Regions from separate parts of the Streptomyces sp. NPDC093064 genome, predicted to be linked through region 2. Evidence: predicted binding sites of a transcription regulator. Region 2 holds the regulator's gene; the other holds the start of a gene.
The links. The regulator HrcA, encoded in region 2, represses chaperone genes, less so after heat shock. The targets are predictions, from matches to a motif close to TTNGCACTCNGNNNNNCNGAGTGCNAA.
Positions count from the first base shown of each region.

Region 1: groES (co-chaperone GroES) is a predicted target of HrcA. The motif match lies at 7,713-7,739, and genes of this name have one in related genera.

Region 1 is NZ_JBIVPK010000001.1:25,838-41,198, forward strand. It holds gene ACIQFZ_RS00140 (ABC transporter substrate-binding protein) at 1-223, opposite strand, end outside; gene ACIQFZ_RS00145 (LacI family DNA-binding transcriptional regulator) at 378-1,406, shown strand; gene ACIQFZ_RS00150 (LCP family protein) at 1,501-2,586, shown strand; gene ACIQFZ_RS00155 (YciI family protein) at 2,708-3,064, shown strand; gene ACIQFZ_RS00160 (RNA polymerase sigma factor) at 3,107-4,363, shown strand; gene ACIQFZ_RS00165 (class I SAM-dependent methyltransferase) at 4,387-5,703, opposite strand; gene ACIQFZ_RS00170 (polysaccharide deacetylase family protein) at 5,686-6,618, shown strand; gene ACIQFZ_RS00175 (polysaccharide deacetylase family protein) at 6,615-7,451, shown strand; gene groES (co-chaperone GroES) at 7,886-8,194, shown strand; gene groL (chaperonin GroEL) at 8,325-9,950, shown strand; gene ACIQFZ_RS00190 (5-oxoprolinase subunit PxpA) at 10,156-10,935, shown strand; gene ACIQFZ_RS00195 (allophanate hydrolase subunit 1) at 10,932-11,606, shown strand; gene ACIQFZ_RS00200 (biotin-dependent carboxyltransferase family protein) at 11,894-12,829, shown strand; gene ACIQFZ_RS00205 (ester cyclase) at 12,836-13,543, opposite strand; gene ACIQFZ_RS00210 (SDR family oxidoreductase) at 13,670-14,443, opposite strand; gene ACIQFZ_RS00215 (MOSC domain-containing protein) at 14,564-15,244, opposite strand; gene ACIQFZ_RS00220 (LysR family transcriptional regulator) at 15,326-15,361, shown strand, end outside.
Region 2 is NZ_JBIVPK010000002.1:267,509-282,869, forward strand. It holds gene ACIQFZ_RS04130 (carbohydrate kinase family protein) at 1-143, opposite strand, end outside; gene ACIQFZ_RS04135 (glucarate dehydratase family protein) at 307-1,596, opposite strand; gene ACIQFZ_RS04140 (5-dehydro-4-deoxyglucarate dehydratase) at 1,593-2,558, opposite strand; gene ACIQFZ_RS04145 (adenosine deaminase) at 2,737-3,729, opposite strand; gene ACIQFZ_RS04150 (ribonuclease Z) at 3,750-4,658, opposite strand; gene ACIQFZ_RS04155 (histidine triad nucleotide-binding protein) at 4,665-5,018, opposite strand; gene ACIQFZ_RS04160 (S41 family peptidase) at 5,113-8,292, opposite strand; gene ACIQFZ_RS04165 (hypothetical protein) at 8,464-9,048, opposite strand; gene ACIQFZ_RS04170 (16S rRNA (uracil(1498)-N(3))-methyltransferase) at 9,141-9,881, opposite strand; gene ACIQFZ_RS04175 (nitronate monooxygenase) at 9,878-10,966, opposite strand; gene dnaJ (molecular chaperone DnaJ) at 11,302-12,438, opposite strand; gene hrcA (heat-inducible transcriptional repressor HrcA) at 12,439-13,455, opposite strand; gene ACIQFZ_RS04190 (MBL fold metallo-hydrolase) at 13,776-14,432, shown strand; gene ACIQFZ_RS04195 (DUF3097 domain-containing protein) at 14,465-15,271, shown strand; gene hemW (radical SAM family heme chaperone HemW) at 15,306-15,361, opposite strand, start outside.

The DNA of each region.
Region 1 (15,361 bases), on a different contig from region 2:
CCAGCTTGATCTTGCCCTTCGCCTTCTTGGCCGCGGCGGAGGCGTTGAACCGGGTGACGGCCGCGGTCTGCACCTTCACCGCGTCGTCGCCGTACACCATCGCCGTGATCGTGCCGCCCGAGCCGCCGGAGCCGCTGCCGGAACCACAGGCGGTAAGTCCGGCGGCCGAGATGAGGGTGGTGGCGCCGGCGCCGAGAAACCAGCGCCTGCTGTAGGACTCCATGTGACGGCACCTCTCACGAATGTCGTGTTCCGAATGTTCGTCTGGCCGAACTGTTCGAATGGCCGAATGTTTCGTATGGCACTTCGAATGTTCCGGGAACCTAAGGCGGTCGAGGGGGTTCGTCAAGAGGTCTCGCAGAGATACGATCGCGGCTATGAAGCCGACGAAGACCGCAGGAACGCAGACCGCCACGCTCGCCGAGATCGCCCGCGAGGCCGGTGTGTCGGCTCCGACTGTTTCGAAGGTTCTCAACGGTCGTGCCGACGTCGCCCCGACCACCCGCTCCCGGGTCGAGGAGCTGCTGCGGGCGCACGGCTACCGGCGCCGGCGGGCCGAGGCGACCCGCTCGCCGCTGATCGACGTGGTCTTCCACGAGCTGGAGAGCGCCTGGGCGATGGAGGTCATCCGGGGCGTGGAGAACGTGGCGCGGGACGCGGGGCTGAGCGTCGTGCTCTCCGAGAGCGCGGGCCGGCTCACTCCCGGGCGGACCTGGGCCGACCAGGTCGCCGCCCGCCGGCCGCACGGCGTGGTCCTGGTGCTGTCCGGGCTCGACGAGTCCCAGCGGGCGCTGCTGACCAGTCGTTCCATCCCGTTCGTGGTGATGGACCCGGCCGGCGACCCGGGCGCCGACGTGCCCTCGATCGGCGCCACCAACTGGCAGGGCGGGCTGGCCGCCACCCGGCACCTGGTGGAGCTCGGGCACACCCGTATCGGCGCGATCAGCGGGCCGTCCCGGATGATGTGCAGCCGCGCCCGGGTCGACGGCTACCGGGCCGCACTGGAGACGGCCGGGCTGCCGGTGGACCCGTCGCTGATCATGACCGGCGACTTCCACCACGAGGCCGGCTACCGGCTGGGGCTGAAGCTGCTGCGCCGCGAGGACCGGCCGACCGCCGTCTTCGCGGGCAACGACCTCCAGGCGCTCGGCGTGTACGAGGCGGCGCGCGAACTGGGCCTGCGCATCCCGGAGGACCTGAGCGTGGTCGGCTTCGACGACCTGCCGGTGGCGCGCTGGGTCGGGCCGCCGCTGACGACCGTGCGTCAGCCGCTGACGGAGATGGCCGAGGCGGCGGCGAAACTGGTGCTGGACCTCGGGCGCGAGGAGGACTCGCCGGTGGCGACCCGGGTGGAGCTGGCGACGAGTCTGGTGGTGCGCAGCAGTACGGCGGCGCCCGCGAAGTGAAGCTCAAGTGCCGAAAGTTTCGGGGAGGATGAGATTTTCCGAAGAAATCGGTTGTGGGCGCCTCCCCCTGTGGGGCTCCTCATGAGTCGGACGTATGTTCCTCCCCGTGAGGGGACACAACAGGGGACATGACAGGGGACAGGACGACAGCGACAGCGGGGAGGCGGGCGGAGGGGCCGGCCGGCGGTCACGGGCCCTGAAGGCCGTGGGCCTCGGCCTGTCGGGCGTCCTGGTGCTGGGCGCCGCGGCGGCGGGCTTCGCGTACTGGCACCTGAACCAGAACATCAAGAGCGTCGACATCAACAGCGCGCTCGGGGACGACCGCCCGCCCGGGGCGCGCACGGGACCGTCGGCCGACACGGCCGCCCTGCCCAGAGGGGCCCTCAATATCCTGGTCCTCGGCTCGGACTCGCGCAGCGGCGAGCAGAACGAGGAACTCGGCGGCGGCGACAGCGAGGGCGCCCGCTCCGACACCGCGATGATCGTGCACATCGACGCCGGCCGGACCTCGGCCACCGTGGTGAGCATCCCGCGCGACACGCTGGTGACCCGCCCGTCCTGCCCGCTGAAGTCCGGCGGTTCCACGGCGGTGGCGAACTACACCATGTTCAACAGCGCGTACTCGGTGGGCGGACCGGTGTGCGCGGTCAAGACGGTCGAGACGCTCACCGGCATCCGCATGGACCACTACGTCGAGATCGACTTCTCCGGCTTCGCGAAACTGGTGGACGCGATGGGCGGGGTCACCGTCACCACCGAGCTGGACATCGACGACGACAAGAGCCATCTGCACCTGAAGGCCGGCACCCACCATCTGAACGGCACCGAGGCCCTGGCCCTGGCCCGTACCCGGTACGGCGTGGGCGACGGCAGCGACCTGGGCCGCATAGGCCTCCAGCAGACCCTGGTCAAGGCGCTGCTGGAGGAGATCTCCGACTCCGGCCTGCTGGACGACCCCGCCGGGCTCTACCGGGTCGCCGACGCGGTGACCGGCAGCCTGACCACCGACACCGGCCTCGACTCGCTGGGCGAACTGGCGACCCTCGGCGAGAGCCTGAAGGGCCTGTCGGCGCAGAACGTGAAGACGGTGACCATGCCGGTGGTGACGGCCCCGTGGAACCCCAACCGGGTGGTGGCGCAGGAACCGGACGCGGGCGAACTGTGGACATCGCTGCGGTGAGCGCCCGCCGTAGAAAAAAATCTTCGAGGAATTCCGGGGAGCGTGTCGATTCCGCGGTGTTCCGTTCGACGCACGGGTGAGAGGCGGGGAAAGGACCCCGCCCCGAACCGAGGAGTCACCGATGCCGCGTTATCTGTCGCTCGTGAAGATCGACGAGAGCACCATGCCCGCCGAGGGCCCCAGCCCCGAGCTGATGCGGCGCATGGGTGAGCTGATCGAGGAGGTCACCAAGGCGGGCGTGATGCTCGACACCGCCGGGCTGACCCCGTCCGCGCAGGGCACCCGGGTGCACTGGGAGAGCGGGAGGATCTCCGTCACCGACGGCCCCTTCACGGAGTCGAAGGAGGTCATCGGCGGCTACGCGATCATGCAGTGCAAGGACATGGCCGAGGCGATCGAGTGGTCCAAGCGCTTCCTCAAGGTCCACGAGGAGTTCTGGACGGTGACCTGTGAGGTGCGCGAGATCGCCGAGGGCTGAGCGGTTTTGCCCCGGGCCGCCGGGGGTGTTCGATGGTGGACTGTGGAACAGCAGCCCATCGGACCCTCCGGCGCCCTGGAGACCGTCTTCCGGCTCGAGTCGCCGCGTGTCGTCGCCGCCGTCGCCCGGATCGTGCGGGACGTCGGCATAGCCGAGGAGCTGACGCAGGACGCGCTGGTCGCGGCGCTGGAGCAGTGGCCCAGGGACGGGGTGCCGGACAACCCCGGCGCCTGGCTGATGACCACGGCCCGGCACCGCGCCGTCGACCTGGTGCGCCGCCGCGAGCGGTACGCCCGCAAGCTCCAGGAGATCGGCCGGGACCTTGGGACGGTGGCACCGCCCGAGGAGCCCTCCGCCCCGGACGACATCGACGACGACCTGCTGCGCCTGGTCTTCACCACCTGCCACCCCGTGCTGTCCGCCGAGGCCCGCACCGCGCTCACCCTGCGGCTGTTCGGCGGTCTGACCACGGCCGAGATCGCCCGCGCGTTCCTCGCGCCCGAGCCGACGATCGCCCAGCGGATCGTGCGCGCCAAACGCACCCTGGCCAAGCGGAACGTCGCCTTCGAGGTGCCGTACGGCCCCGACCGCGAGGCCCGGCTCGGCTCGGTCCTGGACGTCATCTACCTGATCTTCAACGAGGGGTACGCCGCGACGGCCGGCGACGACTGGCTGCGCCCGGGGCTGTGCGAGGACGCGCTGCGCCTGGCCCGGCTGCTGGCGGGCCTGATGCCGAAGGAGGCGGAGGCGCACGCGCTGGTGGCCCTCCTGGAGTTCCAGGCCTCCCGCTCCGCCGCCCGCACCGGCCCGCACGGCGAACCGGTCCTGCTCAGGGACCAGAACCGCCGCCGCTGGAACCGCATGCTCATCGCCCGCGGCGTCACCGCGCTGGCCCACGCCGAGGCCGCTGCCGTCGGCGGCCCCGGCCCGTACCTCCTCCAGGCCGCCATCGCCGCCTGCCACGCGCACGCGTACACCTACGAGGAGACCGACTGGCCGAGGATCGCGGCCCTCTACGGTCTGCTGGCCGCCCGGTCCCCGTCGCCCGTCGTCGAGTTGAACCGCGCGGTCGCCGTGTCGATGGCCGAGGGCCCGGCCCCGGCGCTGCGGATCGTCGACGCCCTCGCCGCCGAACCCGCCCTGCGCGACTACCACCTGCTGCCCAGTGTCCGCGCCGACCTGCTGGCCCGCCTCGGACGTACGGCGCAGGCGCGCGCCGAGTTCGAACGGGCGGCGGCCCTGGCCCGCAACGAGCGGGAGCGGGAACTGCTGCTGAGGCGGGCCGCGGAGCCCGGCTGAGTGTTCGTCGCGTTCCGAGGGCGTCAGCCCGCCCGGTGGCCGAGCAGCATGGTGGGCGCCCCGGCGACCCGGGTGAGGAACACCGTCGCTGCGTTCCTGCCGTGCGGCTTCGGAAGGACCTTCCTGCGCAGTTCCTCAGGCTCGACCGCCGAGCCCCGCTTCTTCACGGTCAGCGCGCCCACCTCGCGCTCCCGCAGCAGGGCCTTCAGCTTCTTGACGTTGAAGGGGAGCCGGTCGGTGATCTCGTAGGCGGTGGCGTACGAGGTGGGGCGGAGTTCGTCGGCGGTCACGTACGCGATGGTCGCGTCGATCAGGCCGCCGTCGAGTTCCTGGGCTGCCTCGGCGACCAGGTGGGCGCGGATCACGGCGCCGTCGGGCTCGTACAGGTAGCGGCCCGGAGTACGGACCGGGGGGTCGGGCAGGCCGCGGCCGCGCAGGGTGCGCGGGCCGGGCAGCAGGGTGGCCCGGACCAGGCCCGGCTCGGTGCCGAACCACAGCACCGCCTCCTTCACGTCCCCGCCGTCGGAGATCCACTCGGCCTCGGCCTGCGGCGGGACCAGCTCGTGCGGGATGCCGGGGGCGATCTTCAGGGCCGCGCGGGGCGCCCGGAGCGCGGCGCCGACGGCCCAGGACAGCGGCGGCGAGTACGCCTCGGGGTCGAAGATGCGCCCGCCCGCGGCCCGGCCGCCGCCCCTTCCTCCGCCCGCTCTGCGGGCCGGATCCACGAACACCGCGTCGTACGACGCGGTGTCGACCTCCGTGACGTCCGCCTCCCGTACCTCGATCAGGTCCGCCACCCCGAGCGCCTCGGCGTTCGCACGGGCCGCGGCGGCGGTCAGCGGGTCCCGGTCCACGGCGAGGACCCGGATCCCGGCGCGGGCGAGGGCGATCGCGTCGCCGCCGATCCCGCAGCACAGGTCCGCGACCGAGGACACCCCCGACTCCCGCAGCCGGCCCGCCCGGTACGCCGCCACGCTCGCCCGCGTCGACTGCTCCACCCCGTTCGGCGTGAAGAACATCCGTCCCGCGTCCTCGGCCCCGAACTTCGCGGCCGCCCGCTGCCGCAGCCGGGCCTGGCCGAGCGCCGCCGACACCAGTTCGGCGGGGTGTTCACGGCGCAGTCGGGTGGCGACCGCGAGTTCGTCGGCGGGTTCGGTGCCGCGCACCTCGTCGAGGAGGCCGCGGCCCTCGGGGGTGAGCAGCGAGGCGAAGGCGTGGAGGTGGTCGTTCACCGGGTCATTGTGGGCCAGTCGGTGGACGGTGTGCCTGCGGCCGCGGTGTCGCCCCGGGTTCCGGGCGGTGGCCTGCGAGGATCCGGCGCCATGAGGCAAGTAGTACAAAATGACAAAAAGGGCCCCGGAAGGGCCCCGAGTCACAGGACCCGGATCCGCGGCGGGCTCGCGGTGCTCGCTGTCGCCGCCCTCGCCTCCGGCTGCGCACAGCCGGAGGCGCAGGTGCGCCCGGCCCCCGGCCAGCAGCACCCCCAGGCGCCCCCCGCCCCCGGCTCCTTCGCGGACCGCCTGCACACCTCCTACGCGCAGCGGGCGGTCACTGCCAAGCGCTGGAGTCTGGAGCGGGTCCCGCTGATCCCCCCGCAGCCGCCCACGGCGAAGCCGAGGGCCACCGCCCGCGTCGGCTTCGAGGTGAAACACCAGAAGGACTGGAACCTGCCCCCGGTCTTCACCACGGTCCCCACCAAGGACAAGGTCGTCTTCCTCACCATCGACGACGGAGCGGAGAAGGACCCGGAGTTCCTGCGGATGATGCGGGACCTGAAGATCCCGTACACGGCGTTCCTCACCGACGACCTCATCAAGGGCGACTACGGCTACTTCTGGAAGATGCAGGGCTCCGGGGTCACCCTCAACAACCACACCCTGCACCACCGCTACCTGCCGGCCCTCTCTTACGAAGAGCAGAAGCGCGAGATCTGCGGCATGCAGGACATCATGGCGGAGCAGTTCGGCAAGCGCCCGAAGATGTTCCGCCCGCCGTACGGCAACTACAACCAGGACACCCTGCGCGCCGCCAAGTCCTGCGGCATCGAGTACGCGCCCATCTGGAACGAGGAGGTCTACGTCGACCACTGGGAGTTCCGCGAGGACGACCAGCGGCTGCGGCCCGGCGACATCGTGCTCACCCACTTCCGGGGCCGCAGCGAGTGGAAGGGCACGATGGCCGACGACATGCGCCGGTTCCTGAACAAGGTCACGGCCGACGGGTACGCGGTGGCCCGGCTGGAGGACTACCTGTGACACCGCGGCCCGTCCGGCCGCGGCGCCTGGCCGCGGCCTTGCTCGCCGCCTCGCTGCTGACCGGCTGTGCCACGTCCGTCGACCCCCTCGAGCGGCTCGGCCGCAAGGCGGCGCAGGGCGTACGGTCGCAGAGCCCGACGGCCGACCAGGCCTACCGGCGCTGGGGGCTCAGGGCGCCACTCGCCGCGCCGCCGAAGCCGCCGGACCGTCCGCCGCGGCTCGCCGGCGCCACCCCGTCCGGCGGCCTGCCCGAGGTCGTGGACCGCGTCGCGACCTCCGACCCGGTGGTCTTCCTCACCTACGACGACGGCGCGGAGAAGGATCCGCGGTTCGTCGACATGGTCCGTGAACTGCGGCTGCCGGTCAGCATGTTCCTCACGGACAGTGTCGTCGGGCCGGGGTACGGGCACTTCGCGCACCTGATGTCGGTCGGCGCGGACCTTCAGAACCACACCCTGGACCACCCCTCGCTGCGCGGCCTGCCCTACGCGGGCCAGCGCGCCGAGATCTGCGGCCAGCGGGACAAGATCCGCTCCCGCTTCGGCGTCAGCCCCCGCCTCTTCCGCCCGCCCTACGGCAGGTACGACACGACGACCCTGCGCGCCGCCGCCGACTGCGGGGTCTCGGCGGTCGCCCTGTGGCGCGGCGTCACGACCGACACCGGCCTGCGCTTCAGGCACGGCCCCCACGAACTGCGCCCCGGCGACATCCTCCTCGTCGCCTCGGACGACGACGACCTCGACGGCCCACCCCTACGCGACCGCACGACCCGCCTGCTCCGCAGAATCCAGAAGAAGGGCCTGACGGTGGGCCGGCTGCAGGACTATCTCTGAGCAGGCCTGTCTCCGGGCTGAGGCGGGACTTTCTTTGGGCTGGGGCAGGGCTGTCTCCGGGTTGGGGCGGGACTGTCTCCGGGCCGAGGCTCTCAGCCGAGTCCGGCATCAAGCAGCCCGTCCGGCGCTTGAGGACGAGGCCGTCCAGGCCGAAGAACGGGGGTCTGGGGGCGAAGCCCCCAGGGCCGTCCACACAGACCCACAGCACCTTGAACACACGTTCCCCCGAAGGCACCCCACCCCCGACGCGCCACGAGGCAATTGGCACTCCGCTTGACCGAGTGCTAACGACGGTCATAGTCTCAGGTCTGGCACTCCCCCCTGGAGAGTGCCAACAAAGCGACGGGCAGGTCCGGCACCCGCGACGACGGATCCACCTGGTCGCCACCTCAGACAGTTAACCCCGTGAGATCTCCGAAGGGGGAGGTCGGATCGTGACGACCGCCAGCACCAAGGTTGCCATCAAGCCGCTCGAGGACCGCATTGTGGTCCAGCCGCTGGACGCCGAGCAGACCACGGCCTCTGGCCTGGTCATCCCGGACACCGCGAAGGAGAAGCCCCAGGAGGGCGTCGTCCTGGCCGTGGGCCCGGGCCGCTTCGAGGACGGCAACCGTCTTCCGCTTGACGTGAAGGTCGGCGACGTCGTGCTCTACAGCAAGTACGGCGGCACCGAGGTGAAGTACAACAACGAGGAGTACCTCGTCCTCTCGGCTCGCGACGTCCTCGCGATCATCGAGAAGTAGTTCACCCGCTTCTTCACGAAGACGAAGCAATTCTGCTTGAGCTGCGCCCCTGGCCCCCCGCGACCGATAAGAAGCCGGGCGCCCGGGGCGCAGTGTCTTTCCACCAGATTTCGAGAGGGCTCCCGCTGCCATGGCGAAGATCCTGAAGTTCGACGAGGACGCCCGTCGCGCCCTCGAGCGCGGCGTCAACAAGCTTGCCGACACGGTCAAGGTGACGATCGGTCCCAGGGGCCGCAACGTCGTCATCGACAAGAAGTTCGGCGCGCCCACCATCACCAACGACGGCGTCACCATCGCCCGTGAGGTCGAGATCGAGGACCCGTACGAGAACCTCGGCGCCCAGCTGGTGAAGGAGGTGGCGACCAAGACCAACGACATCGCGGGTGACGGCACCACCACCGCCACCGTGCTCGCCCAGGCGCTCGTGCGCGAGGGCCTGAAGAACGTCGCCGCGGGCGCCTCCCCGGCCGCGCTCAAGAAGGGCATCGACGCCGCGGTCAAGGCCGTCTCCGACGACCTGCACGCCTCGGCCCGCCCGATCGACGAGAAGTCCGACATCGCCGCCGTCGCCGCGCTGTCCGCCCAGGACCAGCAGGTCGGCGAGCTCATCGCCGAGGCGATGGACAAGGTCGGCAAGGACGGCGTCATCACCGTCGAGGAGTCCAACACCTTCGGTCTGGAGCTGGACTTCACCGAGGGCATGGCCTTCGACAAGGGCTACCTGTCCCCGTACTTCGTCACGGACCAGGAGCGTATGGAGGCCGTCCTCGACGACCCGTACATCCTGATCCACCAGGGCAAGATCTCCGCCATCGCGGACCTGCTCCCGCTCCTCGAGAAGATCATCCAGGGCAACGCCTCGAAGCCGCTGCTGATCATCGCCGAGGACGTCGACGGCGAGGCCCTGTCGACCCTGGTCGTCAACAAGATCCGCGGCACGTTCAACGCCGTGGCCGTCAAGGCCCCCGGCTTCGGCGACCGCCGCAAGGCGATGCTGCAGGACATGGCGGTCCTCACCGGCGCCACGGTCATCTCCGAGGAGGTCGGCCTCAAGCTCGACCAGGCCGGTCTGGACGTCCTCGGCTCCGCCCGCCGTGTCACCGTCACCAAGGACGACACCACGATCGTCGACGGCGCCGGCAAGAAGGGGGACGTGGAGGGCCGCATCTCCCAGATCAAGGCCGAGATCGAGAACACCGACTCCGACTGGGACCGCGAGAAGCTCCAGGAGCGCCTCGCGAAGCTGGCCGGCGGCGTGTGCGTGATCAAGGTCGGCGCCGCCACCGAGGTGGAACTGAAGGAGAAGAAGCACCGTCTGGAGGACGCCATCTCCGCGACCCGCGCCGCGGTCGAGGAGGGCATCGTCTCCGGTGGTGGCTCCGCGCTCGTCCACGCCGTGAAGGTCCTCGAGGGCAACCTCGACAAGACCGGCGACGAGGCCACGGGTGTCGCGGTCGTCCGCCGCGCCGCCGTCGAGCCGCTGCGCTGGATCGCCGAGAACGCCGGCCTCGAGGGCTACGTCATCGTCTCCAAGGTGGCGGAGCTGGAGAAGGGCAGCGGCTACAACGCCGCCACCGGCGAGTACGGCGACCTGATCAAGGCCGGCGTCATCGACCCGGTCAAGGTCACCCGCTCCGCCCTGGAGAACGCCGCCTCCATCGCCTCCCTCCTGCTCACGACCGAGACCCTGGTCGTCGAGAAGAAGGAAGAGGAAGAGCCGGCCGCCGCGGGCCACGGCCACGGCCACGCCCACTGAGCACTCCGCTGAGCTGAACCGAACCACCGGTGCCCGGCGCCCCTACGGGGGCGCCGGGCACCGTCGTCGTCGGCACCGTCGTCGGTGGCCTGCGGCATGATGCGGGGGATACGACGGCCCGGTGCGAAAGGGACGCCGTCGCCGAGTACCGCGACCCGCACGGCATGATCCGTCCCGAGTGGCAGAACCGAGCTGCGGAGCGTTCATGATCGATCTCAACAGTGACCTCGGCGAGGGCTTCGGGCAGTGGCGGCTCGGTGACGACGACGCGCTGCTGTCCCTCGTCACCAGCGCCAACGTGGCCTGCGGCTTCCACGCCGGCGACCCCACCGTGATGCGTCGCACGTGCGAGCTGGCCGCCGAGCGCGGCGTCGCCATCGGCGCCCAGGTGGGCTACCGGGACCTGGCGGGCTTCGGGCGCCGCTTCATCGACGTCGACCCCGCCGAGCTGGTCAACGACGTCGTCTACCAGATCGCCGCGCTCGACGGCTTCGCCCGCCTCGCCGGCACCCGCGTCGCGTACGTGAAGCCGCACGGTGCCCTCTACAACACGATCGTCCACCACGAGGCGCAGGCCGCCGCCGTCGCGGAGGCCGTGCGCCGCTACGACCCGGAGCTTTTGGTGCTTGGCCTGCCGGGCAGCGTCTGGCTGCGCACCGCCGGCGCGGCCGGGCTCACCCCGGTCCACGAGGCCTTCGCGGACCGGGCGTACACCCCCGCTGGCACCCTGGTCCCGCGCCGCGAACCGGGCGCGGTGCTGCACGACCCGGAGGTGATCGTGCGGCGCTGCCTGCGCATGGTGACCGAGGGCGTGGTGGAGGCCGTGGACGGCAGCGACGTGCCGGTCTCCGTACGGTCGTTGTGCGTGCACGGCGATACGGCCGACGCGGTCGCGATCGCGCGCCGGCTGCGTGAGGAACTGGAGCGGGCCGGTCTCACCCCGACGTCGTTCGCCGTGCCGAAGTCCCTGACGGTGCCGGCGTGAGCGTCGGGATCCGCCGGGTCGGCAGCCACGCCCTGCTGGTCGAGGCCGACGGCCTGGAGCAGGTGCTGGCACTGCGCGGCGCTCTGGAGGCGGACCGCCCGCACGGCGTCCGGGAACTGGTCGCGGCCGCCCGCACGCTGCTCGTCACCTACGACCCCGCGGTCACCGCCCACCCTGCCGTGGCCGCGGCCGTGACGGACCACGCGGCGGCCCTCGGCCCGGCCGGGCAGTCCACCCCCGGCACCCCTTCGATACCGGCCGAGTCCGCCGAGCCGGTCGGTGAGCGGATCGTCACCCTCGCCGTCCGCTACGACGGCGAGGACCTGTCCCACGTGGCCGAGTCGACGGGCCTGGGCGTGGGCGAGGTGATCGCCCGGCACACCGCACCCCTCTACACGGTCGCCTTCGCGGGTTTCGCCCCGGGCTTCGGCTACCTCACGGGCACCGATCCGCTGCTGCGGCTGCCGCGCCGGTCCGAGCCGCGCACCGCGGTGCCGGCGGGCTCGGTCGCCGTCGCCGGCGGTTTCACGGGGGTCTACCCGCGCTCCTCGCCCGGCGGCTGGCAACTACTCGGCACCACCGACGCCATGCTGTGGGACGAGCGGCGCGACCCACCGGCACTGCTGGTCCCCGGCAGCCACGTCCGCTTCGTCCCCGAGGAGCCACGGTGACGACGCCCGCAGCGAAGACGACAGCCGACGGCCTGGCCACGAGCGCCCCGACGGCGAGTGCACCGGCCACGACCGACCCGGTGGCGAGTGTTCCGGCCACGACTGCCCCGGCCATAAGGGCTCTGGCGGCGAGTGGTCCGACTACGACCGACCCGACTACGACCAACCCGACTACGACGGACCCGACTACGACCAACCCGACTACGACTGACCAAGCGGCGACCGACCCGTTGGTGAGCGCTCTGGCGGCGAGTGTTCCGGCCGCGAGCGCCCCGGCCACGCCCGCCCTGGCGGCGAGCGCTTCGGCCACGACCGCCCCGGCCACGACCGCCCCGGCGACCGGTTCCTGCCTGGAGGTTCTGGCGCCCGGTCCGCTTGCCACGGTCCAGGACCTGGGCCGGCCCGGCTGGGCCCACCTCGGGGTGCCGGGTTCCGGTGCCGCCGACCGGGACTCGCTGGCCCTCTCCAACCGGCTCGTGGGCAATCCCCAGGACGCGGCCGGGATCGAGACCACCTTCGGCGGACTGCGGGTGCGCGTGCACTGCCGTACGCCGTCCGGGGCGCCGTCGGTGCTGTACGCGGCCCTGACGGGGGCGCCGTGCCCGGCCACCGTGGACGGCCGGTCCGTCCCGGTCGACGCGCCGTTCCCGCTGCACGACGGACAGACGCTGCACCTGGGCGTGCCCGGCACGGGGCTGCGGACGTACCTCGCCGTGCGTGGCGGGCTCGACACGCCGCTGCTCCTTGGCTCCCGCTCCACCGACCTGCTCTCCGGCATCGGCATCCGGCCCCTGCGCACCGGCGACCGGCTGCCGGTCGGCCGCCCCGAGCTCCCCTTCCCGGGCGTGGACCTGGCGCCGCGCACGGCACCGCCGCGCGAGTTCACGCTGCGCGTGGTGCGCGGGCCGCGCGACGACTGGTTCGACGACGCCTCGTACGCGGCGTTGCTCGGTGCCCGTTGGGAGGCGACCAGCCGCAGCAACCGGATCGGCATCCGCCTCGACGGCCCGGCCTTGACGCGTGTCCGTGACGGGGAGCTACCGGCCGAGGGCATGGTGCCGGGCGCCCTCCAGGTCCCGCCGAACGGCAGGCCGGTGCTGTTCCTCACCGACCACCCCGTCACCGGCGGCTACCCGGTCATCGCGGTCGTCGACGCCCCCGACCTGCCCCTGGCCGGACAGATCCCGCCCGGCGCCGCCGTCCGCTTCCGTGCCACCCGGTGAGTATCGCTACAGCTCCAACTCGTCCAGCGCCCCCAGCTGCTGCAGCAGTCCCAACTGGTCGTGCTGCCACCACAGCTCGGCGATCCTGCCGTTGCCGCCGAAGCGGAAGACGGTCATGCCGGTCATGGTGACCCGCCTGCCGGTGGGCGCGATGCCGAGGAACTCGCCCCGATGCGTGGCGGTCCAGCTCCAGCGGGCGCAGACCCGGTCGCCCTGCGCCATCAGGTCCTCGACCGTGAAGGAGGCGTCGAAGGCGTCGCGCCACATGCGGAAGTCGCGGCGGATGGCGTCCAGGCCGATGGTGACCTGGGGGTTGACGGGGTCGTGGCTGTGGCAGTCCTCGTCGATCAGGTCGTTGAGCGGCGGCAGCTCACCGGCGGTCGTGAGGGTGCCGTAGAAACGGCGCACGGCGATCTCGCAGAGCTGCTCGTCCCGGACGACGTCCAGGTCCGTGAAGGTGGGCGTCTCGTCGCAGAGGGCGACCAGGCCCCGGAAGATCTCGTCGGTCTCCGGCAGGTTCGAGCTCCGCATCGCCTCCTCGTACGACGGGAACTCCACCAGCTCGACGACGTGGGCTCCGTCCGACCGGTCCTTGCCGACGACCGCGTGCGTCGCGGTCCGCCTGCCCCCGGTCTTCTCGACCCAGCTGTCCAGCAGCCGGTTCATCTCCTCGAACCGGCTCGTCCTGCAGTCGATGAGCTGTACGAAGGTCATGACGCGCCTCCGGTCCCCCGGCCTGGTCCGGCTCTCCGCCAAGGAGGTCCGGGAAGGAAGGATGTCCGAACAGCCCATTTTCCCACCGGAGTGCCGTCGTCACCTCCGTACGTCACCTCCGCGTCGTCACTGCGGGCCGTACTTGCGGCCCGTCTTCGAGGTGATCCCGCCCAGCAGGCCGCGCGGCGCCACCTTCACCAGACCCATCAGCGCCTTGTACCGAGGGTCCGGGATGGACAGGGTCTTGCCGTGGGCCAGATCCGTCAGGGCCGCCGCGACCAGCTTGTCCGCGTCCAGCCACATCCAGTTCGGGATGTTGTCCGTGCCCATGCCGGCCCGCTGGTGGAACTCGGTGCGCACGAAGCCGGGGCACAGCGCCATCAGCCGTACGCCGCTGCCGGCCAGATCGCGCGCCGCGCCCTGGGTGAACTGCACGACCCACGCCTTCGACGCGCCGTACGTGCCGCGCGGTACGAAGGCGGCCACCGAGGCCACGTTCACGACCCCGCCCCGGCCGCGCTCGCGCATCGCTGCGGTCGCCGCCGACGTCAGCCGCAGCACCGCCTCGACGTGCACCTTGATCATCCTGAGCTCGTCGGCCATCGACACGTCCAGGAAACGGCCCTTGTTTCCGAAGCCCGCGTTGTTGACCAGCAGGTCCACGGGGTCCTTGCGGTCGCCCAGCCGGGTGGCGACCGCCTCGATGCCCGCGTCCGTCGCCAGGTCGGCCGTCAGCACCTCCGCCTCGATGCCGTGCCGGTCGTGCAGTTCGGTGGCCTGCTCCGTCAGGCGCGCGGTGTCGCGAGCCACCAGCACCAGGTTGTGCCCGTCGGCGGCCAGCCGCCGCGCGAAGGCGGCGCCGATGCCCGCGGTCGATCCCGTAATCAGAGCCGTTGTCATGCCGAAAGATTAGTGGTCCCAGGCGCGTTGTCCCGATCTCTGCACAGGCCCTCCCGATCGGTGGTGTCCACGTGTCCGTGCCCCTGTCCGTCCACACGCCGGCAGGGCGATGACGGCCGGTCAGCCCGCGTATTCGCGCGCGTACTTCCGGGCCGCCGCCAGCGTCTCCGGGTGCAGCGCCGCACCCGCCGCGAGCAACCGGGGCAGCAGCGGGCGCTCGGTCGTCATGGCCCGGAACTGCAGGCCCACGGTCACGTCGTGGTCCGGGCGGTGCACGATCTCGACGCGGTCGCCCGCCCGGATCTCACCGGCTTCGAGCACCCGCAGATACGCGCCCGGCGCCGCCCTGTGAGTGAACCGCTTCACCCACCCCTTCTCACCCAGATGGCCCTGGAAGGTCCGGCAGGGAATCCGGCCGCTGGTGACCTCCAGGAGCACCGAAGGACCGAGCGGCGAGCCGATGCGCCACCGCTCGCCGATCCGCGCGCCGGTGATGTCCAGGCCGAGCGTGGTGAGGTTCTCGCCGAAGGCGCCGTTGGCCAGCGTCCGGCCCAGCTCGCGCTCCCATGCGTCGAGGTCCTCGCGCGCCACCGCGTAGACCGCCTGGTCGTCGCCGCCGTGGTGCCGCGTGTCGCACACCGCGTCCCCGGCCAGCCCGCTCGCGCCGACCCCCTTGGGCCCGGGCGCCGCCACCTCGACCGGCCCGTCCACCGGCCGCTTGCCGATGCCGGTCACGCCCTCCGGCTGGTCGGTGTACGGCACAGCCTCCGGGCGGCCCAGGTTCACTGACAGAAGCTTCATGTCGGCACGGTAGGCGAGCGGCGGTCAAAGTGTCGACGCGATAATCCGCCGCTCGCCCAAGTTTCACTTATGCTCGGTGGTGTGATCGAGGCTCGTCATCTCCGTGTGCTGCGTGCC
Region 2 (15,361 bases):
ATGATGTCGAGGAAGACGGTGCCCGTGAGGTACACGTCCCAGGGCGGATCGTCCGCCGAGCGCAGCCCGGCCAGCGGGTCGACCTGGGCATCGACGTGGGCGTGCGGTGCCCCGACGATGTACTCCCGGTCCTCCCGGTCCACCCGGTTCGTGGAGTCTTCCCGGTCCTCCGGGTACTCCGGTCCCGCTCCGGCGGACGTGTTGGACGCGGTCACGGTGCGCTCCCTGACGTGGTGCTGGTCCGGCCAGTGTGCACCAGAGCGCCGACGGCGCGTCGGCGCTCACGCCGGGGAGCGCGGGCCGCGTCTACCAGCGGGGGGTCGGCGGGGCGGTCCAGCCCGGTACGGCGACGCGCATCGCCGCCGCGTCGTCCCGGTCCCGCAGGCGGCCGTCGTCCTCGGCCCAGCGGCGGTGCAGGAAGGCCAGCCTGTCCCGGTCGAGTTCGACGCCGAGACCGGGGCCGTCGGGGACGGCGACCCGGCCGCCGTCGAAGGTGAGCCGCTCGGTCAGGACGTCCTCCGACTGCCAGGGGTAGTGGGTGTCGCAGGCGTGGTGGAGGCCGGGCACGGTGGACGCCACATGGGTCATCGCGGCCAGGCTGATCCCCAGGTGGGTGTTGGAGTGCATCGACACGCCGACGCCGAAGGCGGCGCACAGGGCCGCCAGGTGCTGGGTGTTGCGCAGGCCGCCCCAGTAGTGGTGGTCGGAGAGCAGCACCTGGACCGCGTTCGAGGTGAACGCCTCCTTGATCTCGGCGAAGGTCGTCACGCACATGTTGGTGGCCAGCGGCACGCCGGTCCGGGCGGCCACCTCGGCCATGGCGGGCGTGCCGAGGGCGGGGTCCTCCAGGTACTCCAGGACGTCCCCGAGCTGCCGGGCCACCTCCACGGAGGTCTCCACCGACCAGGCTCCGTTGGGGTCCAGCCGCAGCGGGTGTCCCGGAAAGGCCTCGGCCAGGGCCCGTACGGCGGCGATCTCCTCCTGGGGCGGGAAGACGCCGCCCTTGAGCTTGAAGGAGGTGAAGCCGTGGCGCTCGGTGAACCCGCGCGCCTGCTCCACCACCCCCGCCGGGTCGAGGGCGGCGCCCCAGTCGTCCTTCTCGCAGTCGACGCCCTCCGGATGCCCGGCCCACTTGTAGAAGAGGTAGGCGCTGTACTCGACAAAGTCGCGCACCTTGCCGCCGAGCAGCGCGTGCACGGGCAGGCCGAGCGCCTTGCCGAGGGCGTCCAGGCCGGCGACCTCGAAGCCGGACAGGACGGACAGGCGCAGTTTGTCGGCGGTCTGGACGCCGCGCAGCCCGCCGACGTCGACGGCGTCCTCCACCCGGGAGGCGTCCACGGCGAGTTCGAGGCCGAACAGGCCGTTCAGGTCGGTGATCCGGCGTCCGATCAGCCGGTCGGCGAGCGGGCGGGCCAGCTCCAGGTACTTGGTGTCGCCGTAGGTCTCGCCGTATCCGGTGATCCCGTCGGCCGTCACCACCTCCACGATCAGGCGGGGGGTGTACGGCTGGTGGACGCCCTGGGTGTTCAGCAGCGGCGGGTCGGCGATCAGGATCGGGGTCAGCCGTACCTCGGTGACGGTGAGGTCGCGGGTCACGGGGCGGCTCCCACCATGTCGAGTCCCGCGGCCAGCAGTTCCCTCAGGTCGGCCAGGTCGGCGGGCGAGGGGTCGGTGAGCGGGGCCCGTACGGGTCCGACGGCGCGCCCGCGCAGCCGGGCGGCCGCCTTCACCAGGGACACGGAGTATCCGGGCACCCGGTCGCGCAGTTCGACGAAGGGGACGTAGAAGTCGCGCAGCAGCTTGTCGGCGGAGCCGCCGTCGCCGGACCGCAGCGCGGCGAAGAAGGCGTTCGCGATCTCCGGGGCGAAGGCGTGCACGGCGGAGGAGTAGGCGGGGACGCCGACGGCGGCGTAGGCGCGGGCCTGCATCTCGGCGGTGGGGGCGCCGTTGAAGAACAGGAACCCCTCGGGGGCGGCGAGGGTGAGCCGCTGGAGGCCGTCGAGGTCGCTGCGGCCGTCCTTGAGGCCGATCACCGAGGGGATCCGCGCGATGCGCCGGAACGCCTCCAGGCCGTACACCGCCTGGCCGCGCTGGTAGGCGATGAGCGGGAGCGGGGTGCGGGCCGCGAGCTGTTCGAGCTGGGCAGCCAGTCCGTCCTGCGGTGCGGCGACGAGGTAGTGCGGCAGGACGAGGAGCGCGTCGGCGCCGGCCTCCTCGGCGACGCGCGCGAACCGTGCGGCCTGCGCCCAGCCGTATCCGGCGCCCGCCACCACGGGCACCCGGCCCGCCGCCTCCTCGACGGCGATCGAGACGACCTGGCGGTACTCGTCCTCGTCCAGGGAGAAGAACTCGCCGGTGCCGCAGGCCGGGAAGACGGCGCCGGGCGCGGTGGCGAGCTGGGCGGCCAGGTACGCGCGGCAGCCGTCGGGGTCGAGCGAGCCGTCGTCGTGGAACGCCGTCAGCGGGAAGGACAGCACACCGCCCGCCATCCCGTCCCGCAGTCTGCGCACCACATCGGACGGACTCGCGGTGTTCGTCTCCGGACTCACCCTGGCCATCTCCCCACATAGACGTCATCCACGTATGGGAACGGAGTTTAGAAACACGAACATGCTGCGTCAACGGGCCCGCGGGGGTCGCGTCGTCGGCCGCCCGAAAACCCGTGGACGTCAAAAAACCCGCATGCGCCGGGCGCACAGGGCGCCGGCGCATGCGGGAGGCGGATTCGGCGGGGGCTTACGGGAACTCGTACGCCTCGACCTCGGCGAGGTACTGCCGGCGCAGCTCCTCGTCGTGCTCCAGGAAGGAGGCGAGGAAGGAGTTGCGGGCCAGTTCGCGCAGCCGGTCCTTGCCCAGGCCCAGGGTGTCGCGCACGGCGTGGAAGTTGTCGCCCACGTAGCCGCCGAAGTAGGCAGGGTCGTCGGAGTTGAGCGTGCACAGGAGGCCGGCGTCCAGCATGGCGGGCAGCGGGTGGTCGGCCAGCGTGTCGACCGCGCGAAGGCGGACGTTCGACAGGGGGCACAGGGTGAGCGGGATCCGGTCGCGCACCAGACGGGCGACCAGCTCCGGGTCCTCCATGCAGCGCAGCCCGTGGTCGACGCGCTCGACGCCGAGCACGTCGAGGGCTTGCGTGACGTACTCCGGCGGGCCCTCCTCGCCGGCGTGCGCCACGCGCCGCAGCCCGAGGGCGGCGGCGGCCTCGTACACCTCGCGGAACTTCGCCGGCGGGTGGCCCGCCTCGGCCGAGTCCAGTCCGATCCCCGCGATCCGGTCGAGGTACGGCTTGGCGGCCTCCAGCGTCTCCATGGCCGACTCGGCGGACTCGTCGCGCAGGAAACACATGATCAGCCGGGTCGAGACGCCGTGCTTCTCCTGGCTGCGGCCCAGCGCCCGCCACAGCCCGTCGACGACCGTGCCCATGCCGACGCCCCGGGCGAGGTGGGCCTGCGGATCGAAGAAGATCTCCGCGTGCCGCACGCCCTGCGCGGCGGCCCGCGCGAGATAGGCGTCGGCCAGGTCCTCGAAGTCCCGCTCGGTGCGCAGGACGGCCATGAGCTCGTAGTACAGGTTCAGGAAGGTCTGGAGGTCCTCGAACCGGTAGGCCTCGCGGAGCGCGTCGGTGTGCGCGTACGGCAGCTCGACGTCGTTGCGCGCGGCCAGCTCGAAAGCGAGCTCGGGCTCCAGGGTGCCTTCGATGTGCAGGTGCAGTTCGGCTTTCGGCAGCGGCATCGGAACATCGTACGGCCTGGTCAGCGGCGTTTCGGAACCGCCACCCTGAGCAAGTCGCGCGCCACGGTCAGTTCGCCGTCGAACCCGGCCGCCCGCGCCTGCCGCTCGAACTCTCCCCCGAGGTCGGTGTACCGCTGACTGAAGTGGGTGAGGACCAGATGCCGCACGCCGGCGTCCCGCGCCACCCGCGCCGCCTGACCGGTCGTCAGGTGGCCGTACTCGACGGCCAGTTGCTCGTCCTCGTCGAGGAAGGTCGACTCGATGACCAGCATGTCGCAGCCCTCGGCGAGCGCGTGCACGCCCTCGCACAGCCGGGTGTCCATGACGAACGCGAACCGCTGTCCGCGCCGCACCTCGCTGACGGCCTCCAGCGGCACCCCGCCCAGGGAGCCCTCGCGCTGGACGCGGCCCACGTCCGGGCCCTTGATCCCGTGCGCGGCGAGCCGCTCGGGCAGCATGCGGCGCCCGTCCGGCTCGACGAGCCGGTAGCCGAAGGACTCCACCGGGTGGGAGAGCCGGCGGGCTTCGAGGGTGTACGCCGGGGTCGTCGCGAGGACGCCGTCGGCGTCGACCGGGGCCTCGGTCAGCTCGACCGTCTCGCGATAGGCGGTGGCGTAGCGCAGGCGCTCGAAGAAGCGCCGGCCCGAACGCGGGTAGTGGGCGGTGATCTCGTGCGGCACCCGGTCGAGGTTGATCCGCTGGATCACCCCGGCCAGGCCGAGGCTGTGGTCACCGTGGAAGTGGGTGACGCAGATCCGGTTCAGGTCGTGCGCGGCGACCCCGGCGCGCAGCATCTGGCGCTGGGTGCCCTCGCCGGGGTCGAACAGGATGCCCTCGCCGTCCCAGCGCAGCAGATAGCCGTTGTGGTTGCGGTGCCGGGTGGGCACCTGGCTGGCGGTCCCGAGGACGACCAGTTCGCGTACGGACACGACGACCTACCCGGGGGGCCACTCGAGGCCGCGGCCGCCGAGGACGTGCGCATGGGCGTGCCAGACGGTCTGACCGGCGCCGGAACCGGTGTTGAACACGATGCGGTAGCTGTCCAGCTTGTCCTCGTCTGCGATCGCCTGCGTCTCGCGCAGGACGTCCGCGGCGAGTTGGGGGGCCTCGGTGGCGAGGACCGCGGCGTCCTTGTAGTGCGCCTTGGGGATCACCAGGACGTGGGTGGGCGCCTGGGGGTTGATGTCCCGGAAGGCGACGGTCGTCTCCGTCTCGCGGACGATCGTGGCCGGGACCTGTCCCGCGACGATCTTGCAGAACAGGCAGTCGCCCTGGGGTTCCCCTGCCATGCGGTGCTCCTCACGCCGGGTTGATCGGGTACGGGGGCATGGTATCCAGGGCGCGCTGATCCGGCCGGGTCCGGGGGCCGCGGCCCCCGGACGGTCACGGCAGGGACGGCGGCGTCTTCGCGGGCGTCTCCTGGAGCGCCTGAAGCGCGAGGCGGATCGCCTCGTCGAGTTGGACGTCATGGCCCGCCGCGTGGTCCTGCGGGCGTTGCGCGACCTCGACGTCCGGGTCCACCCCGTGGTTCTCCACGCCCCACCCGTAACCCTCCAGCCAGAAGGCGTACTTGGGCTGGGTGATCAGCGTGCCGTCGACCAGGCGGTAGCGGCTGTCGATGCCGATCACGCCGCCCCAGGTGCGGGTGCCGACGACCGGCCCGATGCCCAGCGCCTTGATCGCCGCGTTGACGATGTCGCCGTCGGAGCCGGAGAACTCGTTGGCGACGGCGACGACCGGTCCGCGGGGTGCGTCCAGCGGGTAGCTCTCCGGCCGCATGCCGCGCGGCAGGTCCCAGCCGACGATCCGCCGGGCCAGCTTCTCCACCACGAGCTGGGAAGTGTGGCCACCGCGGTTCTCGCGGACGTCGACGACGAGCCCTTCGCGGGCCACCTCCACGCGCAGGTCGCGGTGGATCTGCGCCCAGCCGGGGGCCTGCATGTCCGGTACGTGCAGGTAGCCGAGGCGGCCGTCGGACCGCTCGTGGACGTAGGCCCGGCGGTCGGCCACCCACGCGTGGTAGCGCAGGGGCTCCTCGTCGGCGACGGGGACCACGACCGCGTGCCGCGGGTCGCCCCCGCCGGCCGGCAGGACGGTCAGCTCGACCGGCTTGTCCGCCGTGCCGACCAGCAGCGGGCCGGGGCCGGCCACCGGGTCGACCGGGCGGCCGCCGACCGCGACGATCGCGTCCCCGGCGCGCACCGCGACGCCGGGAGCGGCGAGCGGGCTGCGCGCGTCCGGGTCTGAGGTCTCCGAGGGCAGGATCCGGTCGATCCGCCAACTCCCATCCTCGTGCTGGGAGATGTCTGCGCCGAGCAGCCCCTGCCGGGTGCCGTGCCCGAAGCCGCCGGGCGGCATGACGTAGGCGTGCGAGGTGCCCAGCTCGCCGTGCACCTCCCAGAGCAGGTCGACCAGGTCGTCGTGGGTGGCGATCCGGTCCAGGACGGGCCGGTAGCGGTCGAGGACGCCGTCCCAGTCGACGCCGCCCATGTCCGGCCGCCAGAAGTGGTCCCGCATGATGCGGCCGGTCTCCTCGTACATCTGCCGCCACTCGGCGGCCGGGTCGACGGTCTGCCGGACCCGGCCGAGGTCGACGGTGATGTTGGAGTCGCTGTCCTCGTCGCCGGAGGCGCGCCGGTCGCTGGGCACGACCTTGAGCTTGCCGTCCGTCCACAGCAGGACCCGCTTGCCGTCGCCGCTGACCGCGAAGTGGTCGGCGTCGGCGGCGAGGTGCTCGATGCGCTGCTGGAGGAGGTCGTAGCGCTCCAGTTCGGTCTTCGGGTCGGGGTCGTCGGGCGTGGCGCGGGAGGCGCCGAGAACACCGCGCACCGGGTGCCTGAGCCAGAGCACGCCGTCCTTGGCGGCGCACAGGTTGGAGTAGCGCGCGGCCTCGACCGGGAACGGCACGATGCGGTCGGCCAGGCCCTCCAGGTCGATCCGGGTCGCCGGGATGCCCTCGCTGTCCGGGGTCTCCTCCTTGTCGGGCGCCTCGAAGGGCCGGCCGTGCCGCTGCGGACCGAACGGCGAGGGGGTCGCCGCGGCGAGCGTGATCAGGTGCGGGCGGGAGCTCTCGACGAACGCCAGGTCGAAGACGTGCTCGTCGTAGACCGGGTCGAAGGAGCGGTGGGAGAGGAAGGCGAGGTGCTTGCCGTCGAGGGTGAACGCGGGCGCGTGGTCCCGGAAGCGCAGCGGGGTCGCCTCGGTGACCGACAGGTCGGTGGTGTTGGCGAGGCGGAGCTGGCTGAGGGGGCGCGGGCCGGGATGCGACCAGGCCAGCCAGGCGGAGTCGGGCGAGAAGGTGAGGTCGCCGACGTCTCCGTGCTCGCTGCGGTCGACCTCGCGCACCTCGCCGCTCTCGCGTTCGACGAGCAGCAGCCGGCCGTCGTGCGAGGCGACGGCGACACGGCTGCCGTCGGGGGTGGTGGCGAGTTCAAGGACGCGGCCGAGCTGCCCGGCGCCCAGCCGGCGCGGGGTCGCGCCGGGCGCCAGGCCGGTGGCGGGCGCGAACTCCAGGGCGTCGTCCCCCTCGGCGTCCGTCACCCACACCACCCACTCCTCGCCCTCGGCGCGGAAGGTGCGCGGCAGCCGGGTGCGTACGCCGGGCTCGGCGGCGAGCGCGCGGGCGGGACCTGAGCGGTGGGTGACCCAGTGGACGGCGCCGCGCACGGCGACCGCGCTGCCGCGCGCGGTGTGGTCGGGGGCCGCCGAGCCGAACCAGTGGGAGGCGTTCACCGGATACGGCTGGAGGTCGACGCGCGGCCCGCCGAGCCGGACGTCGATCCGGCGCGGCTCGGCGCCGTCCAGGTCGTCAAGGAGCCACAGTTCACCGGCGCTGGAGTAGACGACGCGGGTGCCGTCGGTGGCGGCGTGCCGGGCGTAGAAGCCTCCCCCACTCTCGGCTCCGCTCGAGCGGGAGGTGCCCCCATACGGGGTGTGCCGGCGCAGGTCGGAGCCGTCGGCGAGGGAGGAGTACAGCGCGCCGGTGCCCTCGTGGTCGGAGAGGAACGCGATCCTCTCCCCCACCCACAGCGGGTATTCGAGGTTGCCGTCCAGGTCCTCGTGCAGCCGGACGAACTCCCCGGTGTCCTCACGGTCGATCCACAGCTTGCCCGCGGTGCCGCCCCGGTACCGCTTCCACCAGGCCGCCTCGCGGCCCATCGGCGCGGACAGCAGGACGGTGTGCGGGCCGTGGGCGACGTCGCCGACGGGCCCGTACGGCAGGGTGGTGGCCGGTCCGCCGTCGAGCGGGACGGCGCGCGCCCAGGTGCGGCGCAGGCTGGCCTGGCCCTGGGTGCTGATCGCGAGGACCTCGCCGTCCGGGGTCCAGCCGCGCACCTGGGTCTTCGAACTCCCCCAGTACGTCAGGCGCTTGGCGGGACCGCCGGCGACGGGGGCGATGTGCGCCTCGGGAGCGCCGTCACGGGTGGAGGTCCAGGCGACGAAGGTGCCGTCGGGCGAGATGCGGGGGTGGTTCGCCGGCACGTTGTCGGCGCTGACCCGCCAGGCCCTGCCGCCGTCCAGCGGCGCGAGCCACACGTCGTCCTCGGCGGTGAAGGCGACCAACTCACCGCGCAGATGCGGGAACCGGAGATACGCGGAGGAGGCGGACGATACGGACGGCACGGGCGACGGAGACGATGCGGGCTGAGTCACGTGATCACCCTACGCAGGGGCGACGGCGACGGACAGGGGTCGGATGGCTCCCCCCGCATGCGAACCGGCGGCGGTGCGGCCTCACTTGCCCCGGACGGGCCAGCAGGTGGGATCGCCCTGGCACCAGATCGTCCGTGTGACGGTCACCGTGACCGCCGGCTCCGGCTGACCGTGGGTCGGCCGGTAGGTGACGGGCGGCCGGTACGTCGGCCCGGTCGTGGCGTCGCAGTTGCCGAGGCCGCCCACGTGGAACACGACCCTGCCGCCCACCTTGGCGGTCAGGTCCCCGCGCACACAGGCTCCGTCGACGGCCCGGGTGACCTTCCCGGTGACCGAGATCTTCCGGCCGTCCTTCGTCTCCCCCTGGCAGTCCACGGTGACCACGGTGGTCTCGGACGCCGACGGCGACCGGTTCCCCTGGTTTCCCGCCGTGCGCGTCCGTCCGGCGTCGTCGTCCCTGCCTATGCAGCTGAGCCAACTCACCGACGTGTGTCGCCGGTTCAGCTCCGCCGTCGCCGTCACGTCGGTCGTGGACGCCGCCGAGGCGGCGTTGAGCCCGCCGGGTTCACATGCGACGGCCCCGCCCGCGGCGACCACCGCGAGCACCGCCACGGCCCTCACCCGCCGCCCGCGCGGCAGGTGCCGAATCCGCCTCAATGCCCCCATGTACGGCAGCCTGCCACCGCCACGCCCGGCGCGGTAGAGCGCATACGGCCACACGCGCGCCGCGCGCGCCCGCGCTCATGCGGCCCTGCCGGTCAGGACCAGCGGCCGGTACGGCCCAGCAGCAGGGCGGCGGCCGCCGTGCCGGCGGTGGAGGTGCGCAGCACGGTGGGGCCGAGCACATACGCCTTCGCCCCCGCGTCCCGGAACTGCCCCAACTCCTCGGGCGACACTCCGCCTTCAGGGCCGACGACCAGCACGATCTCGCCCTGGGCGGGGAGTTCGACGGTGGCCAGACGTTCCTCGCCGCTCTCGTGGAGCACGCCGGCGAAGTCGGCTTCGGCCAGAAGTGCGGCAACCTGTTTGGTCGTCGCCGCGTCCGCGACCTCGGGGAAGCGCACCCGTCGGGACTGCTTGCCGGCCTCGCGGGCGGTCGCGCGCCACTTGCCGAGCGCCTTCAGACCCCGGTCGCCCTTCCACTGCGTGATACAGCGGGAGGCGGCCCACGGCACGATCGCGTCCACGCCGACCTCGGTCATGGTCTCCACGGCGAGTTCGCCGCGGTCGCCCTTGGGCAGGGCCTGGACGACGGTGATACGGGGGGACTCCGGCGGTTCCTCGACGAGGGACGCCAAGTCCGAGACCACCAGCCGGTCCTTGCCCTCGGCGGCCTTGACCACGCCCTCGATCCAGCGCCCGCGGCCGTCGGTGAGCACCAGGCCCTCACCCGGCCGCAGCCGCTTGACCGAGACCGCGTGCCGCCCCTCGGGGCCCTCCAGCACGAACTCCGTTCCGATTGCCTTCAGTTCGTCCACGACGAACACCGGCGCGGTCATCGCGCGTCACCTCCTGCCGCAAAACCGGCCGCCAACGCCGCCCGTGCGGCGTCGAGTTCCGCGAGCAGCACCTCCACCAACTGCCCGGCGGGCAGCTCGCGGGCCATCCGGTGGCCCTGGCCCGCCCACAGCGCCATGCCCTGCGCGTCCTTCGCCTTGGCGGCCGCCTTGCGCAGCGGCGCGGTGAGGTGGTGGACCTCCGGGTAGGCGGCGGGCGCGTACGGGCCGTGCTCCCGCATGAAGCGGTTGACCAGTCCACGGGCCGGCCGCCCGGAGAACGCCCGGGTCAGCTCCGTACGCGGGAACACCGGGTCCGTGAGCGCCTGCTTGTGCAGGTCGTGCGCGCCGGACTCGGGAGTGACGAGGAAGGCCGTGCCGAGCTGGGCTGCGCCGGCGCCCGCCGCGAGCACGGCGGCGATCTGGCTGCCGCGCATGATGCCGCCCGTGGCGATGATCGGCAGGGCGACCGCCTCGCGGATCTGCGCGACGAGCGAGAGCACGCCGATCCCGGCGCCGTTCTGTTCCGGCAGGTCGCGGTGGGTGCCCTGGTGGCCGCCGGCCTCCACGCCCTGGGCGATCACCGCGTCCGCGCCCGAGCGGTCCACGGCGAGCGCCTCCTCGGTGGTGGTGGCGGTGGCGAGGACGAAGGTGCCGACCCGGTGCAGGGAGTCCACGACCTCGCGGGCGGGCACGCCGAAGTGGAAGGAGACGACCGGCACCGGGTCCTCCAGGAGCACGGCGAGCTTGGCGTCGTAGCCGTCGTCGCGTCCGGACGCCGGGTCGCCGAGTTCGGTGTCGTACCAGCCGGGCTCACCGGCGAGCTGGTGGGCGTAGAGGTCGACGGCGCCGGTCTCGGCGCTCTCCGGCTGCGGCATGAACACGTTGACGCCGAAGGGGCGGCCGGTCAGCCCGCGCAGCTGCTTGATCTCCTGGTACATGCCGTCGGCGGTCTTGTAACCGGCGGCGAGGAATCCCAGTCCACCGGCATCGGACACCGCCGCGGCGAGCGGCGGCACCGCGGGACCGCCCGCCATCGGCGCCTGCACGATCGGGTGCGGGAAGAGATCGGTCAGTGCGGAGGACATGACGGCATGTTGTCACGTCCTCCTGACGAGTCCGAATCCGGGCGACCTCTGGCATATGCCGGAGGAATCCCTTCCGAGCCAACCACCGAACCCGGCCGACCCCAGCCCCGCGTCAGCGACCGTTGAAGGCGTCCTTCACCTGCGAGAACAGGCCTTGCTGCCCGGTTGACTGTGCCTGCCCGGGGGCAACCCCCGAGACCCCCGGCCGACCCCAGCCCCCGCGTCAGCGACCGTTGAAGGCGTCCTTCAACCGCGAGAACAGGCCCTGCTGCCCCGGCTGACTGTGCCTGCCCGGGGGCAACCCCCGAGACCCCCGGCCGACCCCAGCCCCCGCGTCAGCGACCGTTGAAGGCGTCCTTCAACCGCGAGAACAGGCCCTGCTGCCCCGGTTGGAACTGCCCCTGTGGGCGTTCCTCGCCGCGCAGCTTGGAGAGCTCGCGCAGCACGCGTTCCTGCTCGGGGTCGAGCTTGGTCGGGGTCTGGACCTCGACGTGGACGATGAGGTCGCCCCGGCCGCCGCCACGCAGGTGCGTGACGCCGCGGCCGTGCAGCGGGATCGACTGACCGGACTGGGTGCCCGGGCGGATGTCGACCTCCTCCAAGCCGTCCAGGGTCTCCAGCGGCACCTTGGTGCCGAGGGCCGCCGCGGTCATCGGGATGGTGACCGTGCAGTGCAGGTCGTCGCCGCGCCGCTGGAAGGTCGAGTGCGGCAGCTCGTGGATCTCGACGTACAGGTCGCCGGCCGGACCGCCGCCGGGGCCGACCTCGCCCTCGCCCGCGAGCTGGATGCGCGTGCCGTTGTCGACACCGGCCGGGATCTTCACGGTCAGGGTGCGGCGGGCGCGGATGCGGCCGTCGCCGGCGCACTCCGGGCACGGGGTGGGAACCACCGTGCCGAAGCCCTGGCACTGGGGGCACGGGCGCGACGTCATGACCTGGCCCAGGAAGGACCGGGTGACCTGCGAGACCTCACCCCGGCCGCGGCACATGTCACACGTCTGTGCGGTCGTGCCCGGAGCCGCGCCCTCGCCGCTGCACGTGTTGCAGACGACGGCCGTGTCGACCTGGATGTCCTTCGTGGTGCCGAAGGCCGCCTCGTCCAGCTCGACCTCGAGCCGGATCATCGCGTCCTGGCCCCGGCGCGTGCGCGAACGCGGTCCGCGCTGCGACGCCGTGCCGAAGAAGGCGTCCATGATGTCGGAGAAGTTCCCGAAGGAACCGGCCCCGAAGCCGCTCGCGCCGGCCGCGCCGGCCTGCGAGAGGGGGTCGCCGCCGAGATCGTAGACCTGCTTCTTCTGCGGGTCGGAGAGCACCTCGTAAGCGGCGTTGATCTCCTTGAACCGCTCCTGGGTCTTGGGATCCGGGTTGACGTCCGGGTGCAGCTCGCGCGCGAGCCGCCGGAAGGCCTTCTTGATCTCTTCCTGCGACGCGTCACGGCGCACGCCGAGAACGGCGTAGTAGTCCGTGGCCACCTACGACTCCGCCAGGATCTGTCCGACGTACCGTGCCACTGCGCGTACCGCTCCCATCGTTCCCGGGTAATCCATGCGGGTCGGTCCGACCACGCCGAGCTTGGCCACTGCCTCGCCGCCCGAACCGTAGCCGACCGACACGATGGACGTGGAGTTGAGTCCTTCGTGGGCGTTCTCGTGACCGATGCGCACGGTCATGCCCGGATTCTGCGTCTCACCGAGCAGCCTCAGCATCACGACCTGCTCCTCCAGCGCCTCCAGAACGGGCCGGATCGTGAGCGGGAAGTCGTGAGGGAAGCGGGTGAGGTTGGCGGTGCCGCCGATGACCAGCCGCTCCTCGTTCTCCTCGACGAGCGTCTCCAGGAGGGTGGACAGCACGGTCGAGACGGTACCCCGGTCCTCGACGTCGAAGCCGTCGGGCAGGTCCTCCACGAGGTGCGGGACGTCCGTGAAACGGCGCCCCGCGACCCGGCTGTTCAGCCGCGCCCGCAGGTCGGCCAGGGAGGTCTCCCCGAAGGGCACCGGGCAGTCCACCATCCGCTGCTCGACCCGGCCGGTGTCCGTGATCAGCACGAGCATCACCCGCGCGGGCGCGAGGGCCAGCAGCTCCACGTGCCGCACGGTCGAACGGGTCAGCGACGGGTACTGCACCACGGCGACCTGCCGGGTCAGCTGGGCGAGCAGCCGTACCGTGCGGGCCACCACGTCGTCGAGGTCGACGGCGCCGTCGAGGAAGTTCTGGATGGCGCGCCGCTCGGGCGCGGTCATCGGCTTGACCTCGGCCAGCTTGTCGACGAACAGGCGGTACCCCTTGTCGGTGGGGATACGGCCGGCACTGGTGTGCGGCTGGGCGATGTAGCCCTCGTCCTCCAGGGCCGCCATGTCGTTGCGGACCGTGGCCGGTGAGACGCCCAGGCCATGCCGCTCGGTGAGGGCCTTGGAGCCCACCGGCTCCTCGGTGCCGACGTAGTCCTGGACGATGGCGCGCAGCACCTGAAGCCGCCGCTCGCTGAGCATCGCGCACACCTCCAGGGTCGTTCCTCGGCCACCCGCCTGGCACTCTGCGCATACGAGTGCCAGCTCTACCCGGCCCAGTGTACGGCCGCCGGGTACACCCCCGGCAAGGCCGGGCCGCGAAGGACTACGAGGTCGGGACCAGGATCACCCGGGATCGGCCGGGATGTCGTACCCGGCCGCGGTCGCAGCACTAGCGTCGCCGTATGACGGCTGGTCGGGAAGAACCTCGTAAAGAGCCTCGGGACGAACCTCGGGAAGAGCCTCGCGAAGAGCTGGAATGGGAACGGCTGGCGGACGGCGTCGGGCGGTGCCGCCTTCCGGTGTGGGACTGCACGGCCGGGCTGGTCGTCGGGGCGGACGCCGCGCTGATGGTCGACGCGGGGTCGAGCCGCGCGGAGGGCGCGTGGTTGTGCGCGCGGGCGCGGGAGCTCTCCGGTGGTCGTGTGACACTTCTCGCGCTCACCCACCCGCACTTCGACCACGTCTTCGGGGCGGCCGAGTTCACCGGCGCGGAGGTGTTCGCCGCCGTGGGCGCGGCCGCGGTGTTCACCGGCGGGCGCGAGGAGCTGTGCGCGGACGCGGTGCGCCACGGGCTGGACGCGCGGGCGGCACGCGAGGCGGCGGACGTGCTGGTGCGCCCCGGCCGCGAGGTCGGCGACCGGCTGACCCTGCGGCTCGGCGGCGGGCGGGAGGCGCTGCTGGTGAACGTGGGTCCGGGTCACACGGCGCACGACCTCGCCGTGGTGGTGCCGGGCGAGCCGTCGGTGGTGTTCTGCGGAGACCTGGTCGAGGAGTCCGGCGAGCCCCAGGCGGGCCCGGACGCCGTGCCGTCCCGGTGGCCCGCCGCCCTCGACCGACTGCTGGCGCTCGGCGGCGAGGACGCGCTGTACGTCCCCGGTCACGGAGCGGTGGTGGACGCCGCGTTCGTCCGCGCCCAGCGGGACGCCCTGGCCGCGCGCTTCGGCGTGTCGCCCTGATCGGACACGGGCCTGTCCATATCGTCACTCGAATGCGCCAGTATTCGCCCGACCTCACTCCTCCCTGGAAGAAGCCGCGGACCGAGCCGGAGGTTTCCGCCGAGCCGGGTCTGGTGGTGGAGGAGCCCGGGACGGGCTTCTGCGGGGCGGTGATCCGCTGCGAGGCGGGCACGGTGACGCTGGAGGACCGTTTCGGCAAGCACCGGGTGTTCCCGCTCGCGCCCGGCGGCTTCCTGCTGGAGGGCCGGGTGGTCACCCTGGTGAAACCGTCGTCCGGCCCGGTACGGCCCACCCGCACGGCATCCGGTTCGGTCGCCGTGCCCGAGGCACGCGCGCGCGTGGCCCGCGCCGGGCGCATCTACGTCGAGGGCCGGCACGACGCCGAACTGGTCGAGAAGGTGTGGGGCGACGACCTGCGCGTCGAGGGCGTGGTCGTGGAGTACCTGGAGGGCGTCGACGACCTGCCGGCGATCGTCGAGGCGTTCGCGCCCGGTCCGGACGCCCGCCTCGGCGTCCTCGTGGACCACCTGGTCCCCGGCAGCAAGGAGTGGCGCATCGCCGAGTCGGTGACCAGCGAGCACGCGCTGGTGGTCGGCCACCCGTACATCGACGTCTGGGAGGCCGTGAAGCCGTCCTCGCTCGGGATCGGGTCCTGGCCCCGCGTCCCGCGCGGCCAGGACTGGAAGACGGGCGTGTGCCGCGCCCTGGGCTGGCCGGAGAACACGGGCGCGGCCTGGAAGGGGATCCTGTCCCACGTGCGGTCCTACAAGGACCTGCAACCGGAGCTGCTGGGCCGGGTCGAGCAGTTGATCGACTTCGTCACCGTCCAGCCCGAGTAGCCGCTCGGGTCCGGCTCCGGGTGCTCCGGGCGACTCAGTCCACCAGGTCCCGCACCACCGCGTCCGCCAGCAGCCGCCCCCGCAGGGTGA